3 regions of the Shewanella sp. BJSY2023SW005 genome follow, and region 3 is predicted to be linked to each of the others. Evidence: predicted binding sites of a transcription regulator. Region 3 holds the regulator's gene; each other region holds the start of a gene.
What was found. Region 3 encodes LexA, which represses DNA repair genes until DNA is damaged. Its sites were predicted from a motif close to TACTGTATNNNNATACAGTA; they were not measured.

Region 1: the regulator LexA is predicted to act here: its motif matches at 2,638-2,657, upstream of recG (ATP-dependent DNA helicase RecG).
Region 2: the regulator LexA is predicted to act here: its motif matches at 1,623-1,642, upstream of recN (DNA repair protein RecN).

The regions. Positions count from the first base shown of each region.
Region 1 covers NZ_JBKORJ010000006.1:17,582-21,819, forward strand. Annotated here, with positions in the region: gene ACMHXI_RS00620 (amino acid permease) at 1-30, opposite strand, end outside; gene ACMHXI_RS00625 (hypothetical protein) at 560-1,027, shown strand; gene ACMHXI_RS00630 (nuclear transport factor 2 family protein) at 1,074-1,442, shown strand; gene ACMHXI_RS00635 (hypothetical protein) at 1,488-2,093, shown strand; gene ACMHXI_RS00640 (YrhK family protein) at 2,264-2,503, shown strand; gene recG (ATP-dependent DNA helicase RecG) at 2,674-4,238, shown strand, end outside.
Region 2 covers NZ_JBKORJ010000054.1:28,800-33,037, forward strand. Annotated here, with positions in the region: gene ACMHXI_RS17390 (LysR family transcriptional regulator) at 1-376, opposite strand, end outside; gene ACMHXI_RS17395 (AEC family transporter) at 599-1,552, shown strand; gene recN (DNA repair protein RecN) at 1,658-3,319, shown strand; gene ACMHXI_RS17405 (hypothetical protein) at 3,368-3,781, shown strand; gene ACMHXI_RS17410 (hypothetical protein) at 3,778-4,238, opposite strand, start outside.
Region 3 covers NZ_JBKORJ010000024.1:34,791-39,028, forward strand. Annotated here, with positions in the region: gene plsB (glycerol-3-phosphate 1-O-acyltransferase PlsB) at 1-2,083, opposite strand, end outside; gene lexA (transcriptional repressor LexA) at 2,350-2,970, shown strand; gene ACMHXI_RS06810 (cell division inhibitor SulA) at 2,967-3,458, shown strand; partial or broken gene coxB (cytochrome c oxidase subunit II) at 3,914-4,238, shown strand, end outside.

The sequences.
Region 1 (4,238 bases), on a different contig from region 3:
GATTTCTACTGCCGATATTGCTGCTGTCATTACGCCCCCTGGTTCAATTATTTTTTATTTATTTTTTGAACCATTTAATATTCAAGGAATATAAATTCCTAATGTATTTTCATTAATCTCAATGAGTTAAATATGGGGCCAAACCTGTATGATTATTGTAAATAGATAAAGTCTACCTCGGCAGATGTATAGACTAAGTTAAGCCAAATACGGCTCAAATATTGAAGCCGATCTGCTTTAGCAAACATTCCGGCGAAATTTGTATTGCCAATCCAATCGATCAATATGAAATTGGCCGTCCGCAGATGAACTATCTTTCACACTTCCAGCATCCAATGAATTTATTTTCATCATAAGTGCATAGAAGTTAATTTATATGAGTTTACCCAAACGCTGTGAATACGGATAAAAAGAGTGCCTGTAGCTGGTTTTCGGGTTCACCGCCGAGGCTAAAAGCTTTACCATGACTCGGCGACCAGCAAAGGCTTGTTATCCGAAGGCTGTTGTTTGGACGAGAAGAATCAGGGATCCGGTTAGTCTAAGTTAAGGAGAACAATCAATGCGTTGCAGACATTGCGGCTCAGATAATATCAGACATTTCAAAGCCATTCATGCCGAGGGGACAACAGAAATGTCAGTCAGCGCCTCGGCCAAACCCGTGTGGAACAACCAACCCTTATCAGTGCATGGAAAACAAAAACTCAAGGGTAGCGCCCAACTGCAAACCGAACTGGCCAAGCGCTGCTCGCCGCCATCTGACCCTCAGCCCTTGGTGCTATTTCTGGCGGCTTTCCCCGGACTACTCTTGGGCGGCTATCTGGGGTTTCAGGCAGGCAGCAACTGGAGCAGTTTTTGGCTGGGGGTGCTGTGCTTTTTTGTCTCCTGTTTTACTCTGATCCTGAGCGCCGATTGGCTATGGAAAAACTACTTGGGAGGGCGAAAGTCGATGCAGCAATACCAGGCGGCACTGAATCAATGGCAAAACTCCTGGTACTGTGGCAAGTGTGCCAAAGTCAGTATTTTTTAAACCTTCTTGCCTCTTTACCGTCACTCATCAGGCCTTGGGAATAACCATGAATCACATCTCAGACATTCAGCAACTGGAAAGCCAACTGCGTAGCGCCATGTTGAATTCGGATATCAATTTGCTGGATAGACTGTTGTCGCCTCAACTGATATTCACCAATCACCTGGGGCAAATGCTCGGCAAAGCAGAGGATCTGCATGCCCACAGCTCAGGCCTGCTCAATATCACTCGGATAGACACCCTGGCCGAAGAGATACGGCTGCATCAGGGGACTGCGATAGTGTCGGCGGAGGTGAATATTCAAGGCAGCTATGCCAAAGCGCCAACCAACGGCCGTTTTCGCTTTACCCGGGTTTGGCTGCACAGGACAAGCGGCTGGCAACTGATAGCGGCTCACTCGAGCCTGCTGGCTTAAGCACTGGGTTTTACGACAAACTACTGATTTCATGGTGACCATTTTATGACCAAAAACCCACAGCAGGCCAGGCTCTGCCAATATCAGCAGCATATGCTGATGACAAAGCTCGAGGCTGAGCCAGGCAAGTTGAAACTCATCTGGCGCAGCAGGCAAACGCAACTGAAATACGCGCTTTGGGGACTACTGGCGATGCTTGCCGGAATTCTGGGAGTGCTGGTGTTCGACCCCGCCAGACAGGACACTTGGTTTACGGCTGCCATCATAGCTATAGTGCTGGGGCTCAGCGGCATCATCATGGGCCTGAACCTCTACCGCCTGCTCAAACCCGTTACTCTGGATCTGCAACAGGGCTGCTTCTTCCGGGGCGGAAAAAGCAAGCCTCTCAGTCAACTCTGCCGCATAGAGGTGCAACGCAATACCTATAACGAAAGATTCAGAAGTCACATGCTTGAACACCTGACTGACGAAGAGCTCATAAGTGTCAGCGTGGTACTCTGTTTTGCTGAGCGTGAGCGACTCGGTTTTGGCCTGTTCAAACCTCAAAAGCAGGCCACAGACAAGGCCAGAGCCTACGCACAAACACTCGCCGAACTGATAGGCTTTAACGGCGAAATAACAGTTACCCAGGGTTCAGGCCTGGGCCGTTAAGTTACGCTACTCTTTAGCCAAGCCTGACAAACCAAAGGGGCCAGCTGTTAACTTAATTCAATGATTATGTTGATATATTTATACACACAAAAACAAAGGGAATTAGATTTGCGCTCGGAGGATGGCAGCGTTAAGGTATCGCGGCGAATCATAACTACCAAGAAGGAACCATGATCGACAGTAAGCAGCGATATTTTGCCGAGCAAGATATCAAAGCCCCCGCCACCCCTCTTCCCAAACACGCCTTGTTCAATACCCTAAGCGACCTGATAGTCGCTCTCTGTTTTCTACTGGGCAGCTTCTTTTTTCTCACAGATGTTCACACTATTATCGGCGCCTGGCTGTTTGTAATAGGCAGTGTTCAGCTACTGATAAAGCCCCTGGTCACCCTGCTCAACTGGTGGCGCTGACAGATTAATCTGCCACCAATATATCAGGGCTTTTGCCATACACTCGCCCCCAGGCAGAAGCCCTGCCACCATTGCGCCACACTTTACCCAGCCGATAAACGCAACGCATTGCCAAGGGCTATTTCTCTGATAGTATATGTATAAATTCACAGTAATCCGGTGCTAAAGGTTTGCAGAGACTGGATCTTATTGCTATCACCGAGCTCAAGGGCGTAGCCGCTAAAATGGCTGAGAAACTGCACAAGCTCGGAATCAACACGGTACAGGATCTGCTGTTCCACCTGCCGCTGCGCTACGAAGACAGAACCCGCATCTACCCCATAGCCAGCCTCACACCCGGAAGCTACGGCACCATAGAAGCCGAAATTCAGTCCAGCCAGATAATCAATGGCCGCAAGCGCATGTTGATCTGCAATGTCCGTGATGACAGCGGCACCATGACCCTGAGGTTCTTCAATTTCTCTGCCGCCCAGCGCAATGCCATGCAACAAGGGCTGACCATTAGAGCCTACGGCGAAGTGCGCCGAGGTAACCACCAGGCCGAGATCATTCATCCGGATTACAAGATACTCAAAGGCGACGAACCACCCAACCTCAGTGAAACCCTGACGCCCATCTATCCCACCACTGAAGGGCTCAAGCAGGCCAGTTGGATGAAATTGACCGAGCAGGCTCTAAACCTGCTGCAGGAGGACGGACTGCAGGAGTTGCTACCCGAGGCGCTGCGCCCCAATCAGCAAAGCCTGGCTCAGGCGGTGCGCACCCTGCATAGGCCCCCGGCGGATGTCGATATCTACCGTCTGGAACAGGGGCAACACCCGGCGCAGCAACGCCTGGTGCAGGAAGAACTGCTGGCGCATAACCTGTCTATGCTCAAGCTCAGAGAGCGCAGTAATCATGACAAAGCCGTGCCTTTGCCGGCCACCGGCGCTTTACTCAATCCCTTCCTCGCCGCCTTGCCCTTTAAACCTACGGGGGCGCAGCAGCGAGTGGTGGCAGATATCGGCCGCGATATTGAAAAACCGCAACCCATGATGCGCCTGGTTCAGGGCGACGTCGGCTCGGGCAAGACCCTGGTGGCGGCCATGGCCGCGCTGCAGGCGATAGAAAACGGTTATCAGGTGGCCATGATGGCACCCACTGAGCTGTTGGCCGAGCAACATGCAATTAATTTCAGTCAATGGCTGGAGCCATTGGGGCTCAAAGTCGGCTGGCTGGCGGGCAAGCTCAAGGGCAAGGCCAGGGCCCAGTCGCTGGAGGATATCGCCTCCGGCAGTGCCCACATGGTGATAGGTACCCACGCCATCTTTCAAGAGCAGGTACAGTTTCACAAGCTGGCGTTGATCATCATAGATGAGCAACACAGATTCGGCGTACATCAGCGCCTGGGGCTGAGAGAGAAAGGCATCAGCCAGGGTTTTCATCCCCACCAGCTGATCATGACGGCGACCCCTATTCCCCGCACCCTGGCAATGACCGCCTATGCGGATTTGGATACCTCCATCATCGACGAGTTACCGCCGGGGCGTACCCCGGTCACCACAGTGGCCATCAGTGACAGTCGGCGTCAGGAGGTGATCGACAGGGTACGTCAGGCGGCGCTCAATGACGGTCGCCAGGCCTACTGGGTCTGCACCCTTATCGAAGAATCCGAAGTGCTCGAATGCCAGGCAGCCGAAGACACCTGCGAAGAACTGCGTACCGCCCTGCCGGAGCTGAGCATAGGCCTGGTACA
Region 2 (4,238 bases), on a different contig from region 3:
GTTTGATATCCGGGTAGCACTCGCAAAATTCGTTCAGTGTCTCGATGAATATCATAGAGATTATCGAGATGGGGGCGGCAATTCTCAAGGTGCCTTCGGGCTTGTCGGCGCAGGTGCCACTGGCCAGGGCATCAAACTGGGCTATCAGCTGCTGATAGCGTTGGAATAACTCCAGTCCCTCTTCGGTCAACCTCAGTTTGCGGGTGGTACGCATCAGCAGTTGTTTATCCAGCACAGACTCCAGCTTGGCCAGTTTGCGGCTGACGGTCGCCACCGGCATATCCAACACTTTGGCGGCCTGTGAGAAACTGCCGGCATTGACCAGATGTACAAACAAGTAGAGCAGTTGCAGTTCGGGGGCCTGATTGTCACTCATTGCGGTTCCTCAATGTGCCAAGGATATGTTTAAAACGCTTGTCTGCCGGTTTCTACGACCATAGCGCAATGGCTGGCGGATAACGACTATGGTATCTTGCCGGCGTCTCTGCCGAACTTACTTCGCTGTACTGATAAGGGCAGGCAAGATACAGAATTCCCCGCCATTTTCGCAGATCCCCGGCGGGAGTACGACAGCCAAAGTCAGCAAAATGGAAGAAGTATGACTGGAATCATTACTCCGCTGATCTCTGTGTTTGGCATTATGCTCGCAGGTTCACTGGTACAGAAAAGCAAAATCCTGCCGGATGGTACGGATGCGGCGCTCAATCAATATGTTTACTACATAGCTTTTCCGGCCATTATGATGATAGTGCTGGCAAGAACTTCTTTCGAGGAGATCTTCCAGTGGCATTTCATCGTCGGTTTCAGCGTGGCAATGATGCTGACCTACCTGCTGGTGTTGCTGATTTCCGGCTGTTTCAGGGCGGGTCAAGGGGTAGGGGCAATTCGCGCCTTGAATGCCACCTTTGGCAATACCGCCTTTATCGGTATCCCCATGATGATGATAGTCTACCCGGGAAACCAGCTGGCGCTGGCCGCGGCGGCCATTGCCAGCCTGTTGTCTGTGGTGATGTTTGCCGTGGCACTGGTGTCGCTGGAGCTTGCCAGAGATACAGAAAATAAGGCGCATCCTTTGCTGATAATTGTTGAAGCGCTGGCGAAAAACCCGATTGTTATCGGCAGCGCCCTGGGCGTTGCCGTCTCGGCGTCCGGTATGGCTCTGCCGGATGGGATAGAGATGATGATAAGTCAGATAGGCGCCACCTCCAGTCCATGCGCCCTGTTTGCCATCGGCATGGTGTTGGCCAAGGCGACTCGGGTTCGTGGCGCCACCCGCTTACCTGGGCCTTGGCAGTTGGCCGAGCTCTTTGGCATCAACGCCTGCAAACTGCTACTGCAACCTCTGCTGGCTTATCTATTATTGAAAGCCATGGGGATCAGCGGCACCAATCTGCAGATGGGGGTTATTCTTGCGGCCCTGCCTACGGCAGCGAGTGTATACTTACTGGCGCAGCGTTATGACACCAAGGCCGGGGTTAGTGCTCAGGGGATACTACTGGGCACGCTGATCACCTTTATCAGTTTGCCTTTGATAGCGGCATGGGCCGTCTAGCATTTCGGGGCCGGGAAGAACACAGGGAATAATTAATCGACAGATATTTACTGTATAAAAAATCAGTATATACTGTTTATCAATACAGTGTTTTGGGAATTCATTATGCTTTGCCAACTCAGCATCAATAACTTTGCCATAGTGCGTTTTCTGGAGCTGGACTTCCGTCCGGGAATGACCAGTATTACCGGCGAGACCGGGGCGGGTAAATCCATTGCCATCGATGCCCTGGGGCTTTGTCTCGGCAACCGGGCCGATGCCGCCAGTGTGCGCCCAGGCGCCAGCAAGACGGAAGTCAGCGCCCGTTTCTCTCTGGCGGATGTCCCTCTGGCCAAGCGTTGGCTGGAAGATAATGATCTCGAACTCGAAGATGAATGTATTCTACGGCGCACCATAGGCAGCGATGGCCGCTCCCGCGCCTATATTAATGGTAACCCTGTGCCGCTGACTCAGCTCAAGGCCTTGGGGCCATTGCTGGTGGGGATCCACGGCCAGCATGCCCATCACGCCATGCTCAAGACAGAGCAGCAACTTTACCTGCTGGACAGCTATGCCAATCATAAGCTGTTGCTCGATGGTGTCAGCAGTGCCTATCAGCGTTATCGTCAAATCGAGCAGGAGCTGCGGCAACTGGTGCTGTCGCAGCAGGAGAGAATCGCCCGCAAGCAGTTACTCAGCTATCAGGTGGAAGAGCTCAACGACTTTGCCCTCGGGGAGCATGAATTTGCCGAGATAGAGCAGGAGCACAAGCGTCTGGCCAACAGTACGGCGCTGATCGAGTCCTGTCAGTTGGCCTTGATGCTGCTCAGTGAGGGCGAAGAGGCCAACATAGAGTCATTGCTGAACCGGGCTGTGCATATCAGCGCCGAGCTGGAGAGTGTCGATTCTGAGCTGGCCAATGTTGGCGGTATGCTCAACGATGCCCTGATCCAGGTGCAGGAAAGCAGCAGCGAACTACAGCGCTATCTGGACAAGCTCGAGTTGGACCCTGAACACTTTGCCATGCTGGAGGCGCGACTTTCCAAGGCGATGCAATTGGCGCGCAAGCATCAGGTGATGCCCTCAGAGTTGTATCAACACCATCAGCAGTTGCTGACCGAACTGGGTAGCCTCGACTCAGATGAGCAGAAGCTCGAAGAGATAGAGCAGCAATTGGAAGCCAGCAAACAGAATTACCTGACCCAGGCGCAAAAACTCAGTCAGAGCCGCAGCCGCTATGCCAAAGAGTTGGACAAGTTGGTCACGGCTTCCATCCATGAACTCAATATGCCCAAGGGCAAGTTCAGCATAGCGGTGGAGTTCAGCCCTGAGCAGATGTCGGTCAACGGCAGTGACAGGGTGGAGTTTCTGGTGACCACCAACCCGGGGCAGCCACTGCAGAGTCTGGCCAAGGTGGCCTCTGGGGGCGAGCTTTCCCGTATCGGCCTGGGTATTCAGGTAATAACCGCCCGTAAGGTGGCAACCCCGACACTGATTTTTGACGAGGTGGACGTGGGGATTTCCGGACCAACGGCCGCCGTGGTGGGCCGCATGTTGCGCACCCTGGGAGAATCGACCCAGGTATTGTGTGTGACTCATCTGCCGCAGGTGGCAGGTAACGGCCATCAGCATATGTTTGTTGCCAAACATGCCAAGGGCAGTGGTACTGAAACCTCTATGGTGGCACTGGATAAAGAGCAACGGGTACAGGAGCTGGCTCGGTTGCTTGGCGGCGATACCATTACCAGCAATACCCTGGCCAACGCCCGTGAGCTGCTGAGTAGTTAAGCTCAAGGCAGTTAAGCCCAAGTCAGTTAATCCAAGAACGGCGCCCACATGGGTTACTTGCTGTACGCGTCAGATCCGAAACTCAGTGATCCGGACAAGAAGGCGATAGAAAGCGCCCTGGCTCGCAGTAAGGGGGCGGGTAACTTTCGTAATATGTTTATCAATATCCCGGATGGCAAAGAGAAGGGGATCCAGGTGATCCCCATCGGCGACTTTTCTTCCAAAGACCAATTTGCCAGCGCCAAGAACATCAGCGCTCAGGATGTGCTGACGGCCAACCGCTTTCCGGCCGGGATGGCGGGGATTATTCCCCAGGGCGCGGCAGGGCTTGGGGATCCGCTCAAAACCAACGATGTCTATCAGAGCAATGAAGTGCTGCCACTGGCGCGTGATATTGTGGAGTTCATCAACAGTGACCCCGACCTGGCCAAGCTGGGATCACTGAGTGTGCGTGAACCTTAATTGGGTTTCACCCACACCAACCCCTGGGGGATGAATGGGTCAACGACCGGCTGCTCCATTCCAGCGTGGACCCCCAAGTTGGTCAGCGCCACAGCAAACTCGGCATAGTGGCCGCGAACAGTGCCGCTTTCTTCGCCGTAACGGGCGCCATGGTGCCAAATAGCTAAGTTGCGTTTAATCCCATCTTCAAAGCTCAGCGCGTCTTTGTGAATGATCCCCCACAGCGCCAAATGCAGGGTAAAGTAATTGCTGCGGAAGGTAATTTTTTTGCTGGGCTTGGCGGTGTATTCATCCAGACGTTTTTGGCAATGGGCACTGGCTTTATCATGGTCGCCGTTAAACCAGGCTTTTAGCGCATGCACCAAATCATCTGCAGTATCCGGTTTGGGGTTGCCGGGAAAGTGCCCTTCCGGGTACAGCAAGCAGGCTTCTTTGGCGATAGCCAGCTCACCGGCGG
Region 3 (4,238 bases):
TTATGCCGGCTTCCAGCACCCGGAAACCATTGGCTTCTTCGGCGACCAAACCTTTGGCAATGAAACGATCCAGCAGCTGATCGGCATAGGCTCTGACATCGGCCTTACCCATAAACAGCTCGGCCTGCAGCAGAGGGTAGAAATCCTCAAGCACCGCCTGCATCTGAGCTCGGCTGCACTGCTCCAGGCGCACCAGGCAGCTGGCCAGCAAAGAAGGCACCATAAACAGGTGAATGATGTTGTTGCGATAGTAAGTCATGGTTACCGCGATCGACTCGTCGATTGAGATGATATCGCCCAGTTCATCTTCCTGAACCGTGAACTTATTCAGCTCCAGACCTTGTTGCAGCAACTGCTTACCGTCGCCCTCAGCGACAGAAGTATACTGGGTATATGGCACTTCCTTGAGCAGATCCAGATACAAGTCCAACTGACGTTCCAACTGGCTTCGCTCCAGCGCATTCTGTTCTGATGACAAGAGTACCAGGCTGGTAAGAGTCACGGCGCTGGCTGCGGCGGCATCGTTGATATGAGTCATCACCCTATTGGCCAGAGTATTAACCGCCGGAGTCAGCCAGCTGGGTTTCTGCTCGGGATCGGCCGCCACTTCTTCGCGCCAGTTGGGCGCCGCTTCACTGAGGAAATTCTGCAGCGTCACAGGCTCACCAAAGTTCACATACCCCTGACCGAAATTGCCCAGCTTACGCAAGGCGCCAACCACCTGCCAAACAGATTCTTTCTGCTTTTTCTTGCCGCTGAGTTCTTTGTGGTAAGTGGCCACTTCCATGACATGGTCGTAGCCCAGGTACACGGGCACCAGAGTCACCGGCCGTTCAATGCCCCGCAGCACAGAGTTGACTGTCATCGCCAGCATCCCTGTCTTGGGTGACAACAGCCGCCCGGTACGAGAGCGGCCACCTTCGGTGAAGTATTCGACCGAATAGCCTTTGGCAAACAGCTGATCCAGATACTCGCGGAACACAGCGGTATAAAGCTTGTTACCGTTGAAGCTGCGGCGGATGAAGAAAGCACCACCGCGGCGGAACATGGGCCCGGCGGGCCAGAAGTTCAAGTTGATACCGGCGGCTATATGGGGCGGAACCATACCCTGAAAATAGAGAATATAGGAGAGCAGCAGGTAATCCATATGACTGCGGTGGCAAGGCACATAAACTATCTCATGCCCATCGTGGTGCAGCTGGCGTATCTGCTCGGCGCCCTTGATGTTGATCCCCTTGTAGAGCTTGTTCCACAACCAGGTGAGGATCCGCTCGGCAATACGCACCAGGCTGTCGGAATAGTGGGCGGCAATCTCATCGAGATACTCTTCCGCCATCTCCCTGGCTCTGGCCTCGGGGATCTTCTTGGCTGCGGCCTCTTCTTTAATCGCCTTTTTCAGCGTTTCCGAGCGCAGCAACTCATTGAACAGAGCCTGACGGTTGGGCAGCACGGGCCCAGTCATCACCTTGCGTTGCCGGCGGAAATGTACCCTGGCCACCCGTGACAACTTATGGGCAATAGCCTTGTCGGTCCCATGTTCATCGGCCATCAGCCGCAACGACACGGCATTGGAAAACTGCACAAAGTTGTCGCGCCCCAGGAACAGGATCATCAGAAACTTGCGCAGCCAAGTGGGATTTTCCCGCTCAAATACGGCGGCACGCATGCTGTCATCTTCCTTACCCGGAGTGCGGCCCCAATAGAGGCTCACTGGCACCAATTGAATATCCAGTTGTGGATTGGCCTGATGCAGGTTCAGCAGAGAAGTGAAACAGCTGAGAAATGGCTTGTTGCTCTTGCGCTTGCCGAATAGGGGCTTGGCTCCTTCCAGGCAGACGACTCGGGGAACGGTAATATCATCAACCTTGAGTGCCTCATAAGGACAAGGCAAACCAAACTTACGGGTGACTTCCGCCAATGCCGTAATATCACTGACAGATTCCGTCTTCATTACATAGGCCATCGGCTTGGCCGGATCCAGGTTCAAATCGGCGAAAGGATCCTGAGGCACCACAGTGGTATGCACCAGCTTGCTTTGGAGCCAGCGAAGAGATTTAAACCAGAATGAATCTTGTTTGGACATGTTTTTTTCAGTGTCTGAGCCACAATCAATAGCCCAATAGAATACCAGAATTTCCTGAACCTTAGCTAGGGAAGGTGCGAACCGGCCCCGGCAGTTCCTCTGGCCAATGCCTTGAACTCCCCATGCTGCATGGGCCAAGCCGTTAAAACCAAAGCACCGAATGGCTTACTTAGCCACTCCCTAAAAGTTTCAGTTTTGGTTAATACTTGCACTGATAAAAATACTGTATATACTGACAGGTACTGTATGAAAAAACAGGAATCACCATGAGACCACTGACACCGCGCCAGGCACAGATTCTGGAACTGATTAAACGCAATATAGCCGACACCGGCATGCCGCCAACCCGGGCCGAAATTGCTACCCGGCTGGGCTTCAAGAGCGCCAATGCCGCCGAGGAACACCTTAAGGCATTGGCCAAGAAAGGCTGTATTGAGATCATGCCAGGCACCTCTCGTGGTATTCGCCTGCCTCATGATGAACAAGCGGAGTCAGAAACAGGCTTGCCCTTGATTGGTCAGGTTGCCGCTGGTGAACCCATACTGGCACAGGAACACGTTGAGCAGTATTACCAGGTCGACCCTGGCATGTTCCACCCCAATGCCGACTTTCTGCTGCGGGTACGCGGCGACAGCATGAAGAACATAGGTATTCTCGAAGGTGATCTCCTGGCGGTTCACAAGGTACAGGAAGCCCGTAACGGTCAAGTCGTGGTGGCCAGGGTTGAAGACGATGTAACTGTGAAACGCTTTGAAAAGAAAGGTAATGTGGTTTATCTACATGCCGAGAACGAGGCTTACTCCCCAATCAAAGTCGACCTGACTTTCCAGCCATTGACCATTGAAGGACTGGCGGTAGGGATAATACGCAATGGAGACTGGCTATGAGCATAATGACTGGCAACGCCCCAAGACACCCAGGCCTGTGGACAGACACCAGTATTGCCGGCAATCAGCCTTGGCAACATACCGGCATCTCCAGCTTGGCCAGCCATAGCCAGGGACGTCAGGAATTATTGCGCCTCTGCCCTCAATTGGCGCAATTGAGTCAACAGGGACGCTGGATAGTCTTGATTAACGCCCCGGCCAGCATAGGTTACAAAGAAACCTTAGCAAGGGCCGGTGTCAGAATGGATAGAGTACTCTTGGTGCGCACCAAGGATGAAGTAGAAGCCTTGTGGGCAACGGAAAGAGCCCTGACCAACGGCACCTCCAGTGCAGTGATCAGTTGGATAGACAGCCTGGATGCCCGTGATAACCGCCGATTGCAGCTGGTCGCCCGTAACGCCAGAGCCATGGGCATAGTGTTGGAAACGGGACAGCAGGCGAAAGAGGTGGATAACCACCTCAACGAACTTACCCACTCCATCCATTGATTGTGTTTAAAGGCCATCCCTGGGATGGCCTTTTTGGTGCAATGCCTTCCCCTGTCAATCGGCGGCAAACCGCGCAGCTCTGCTACTCACACAGAATTCACCTCTGGATTAACAGACGCTTTTTTTTCATATAGTTAGAAAACATCGTGATCTTGATCAATATTTAATCTACAAGTAATGTAAGAACAACGATTGTGTTATCTCCATGCAATTCGTCGTAGGTTGACCGCCCCATTTCGATTCATAGCGAGTGGTGCCGTCGCCGGAAATGCTGAGTATATTCAGCGGTAAGTGCAACAGTGGTCACCACCTGTATACCTAGAGCTAAGTGAAACCGCCGCCGCACTTTGAAGTCATCGTTGCTTTTTTGGGAACTGAAGAGTTTGCATAGAGCAAAGACTTACTGTGTGACTCTTCTTTGTAGTTGCGAATGCAATTGACAGAGGAGATGTCTTGTGAAGCAATGGCTGTGTGTTTTGCTGACCTTGTTGTGCGTCAGCTTGTTGTCTCCAGGCGCTCAGGCAGATATGCCCTTGAATATGACTCAAGGGGTAACTGAGATCAGTGGCAAGGTGTATCACCTGCACATGATCATTCTTTATATCTGTTGCGCCATAGGTTTGGTCGTATTCGGCGTGATGATCTACGCCATGATCAACCATAGGAAGTCCAAAGGGGCAGTCGCGTCCCAATTCCATGAAAGTACCAAGGTAGAAATTGCCTGGACGCTTATCCCCTTTTTAATCCTGATCCTGATGGCAATCCCCGCAACCCAAACGC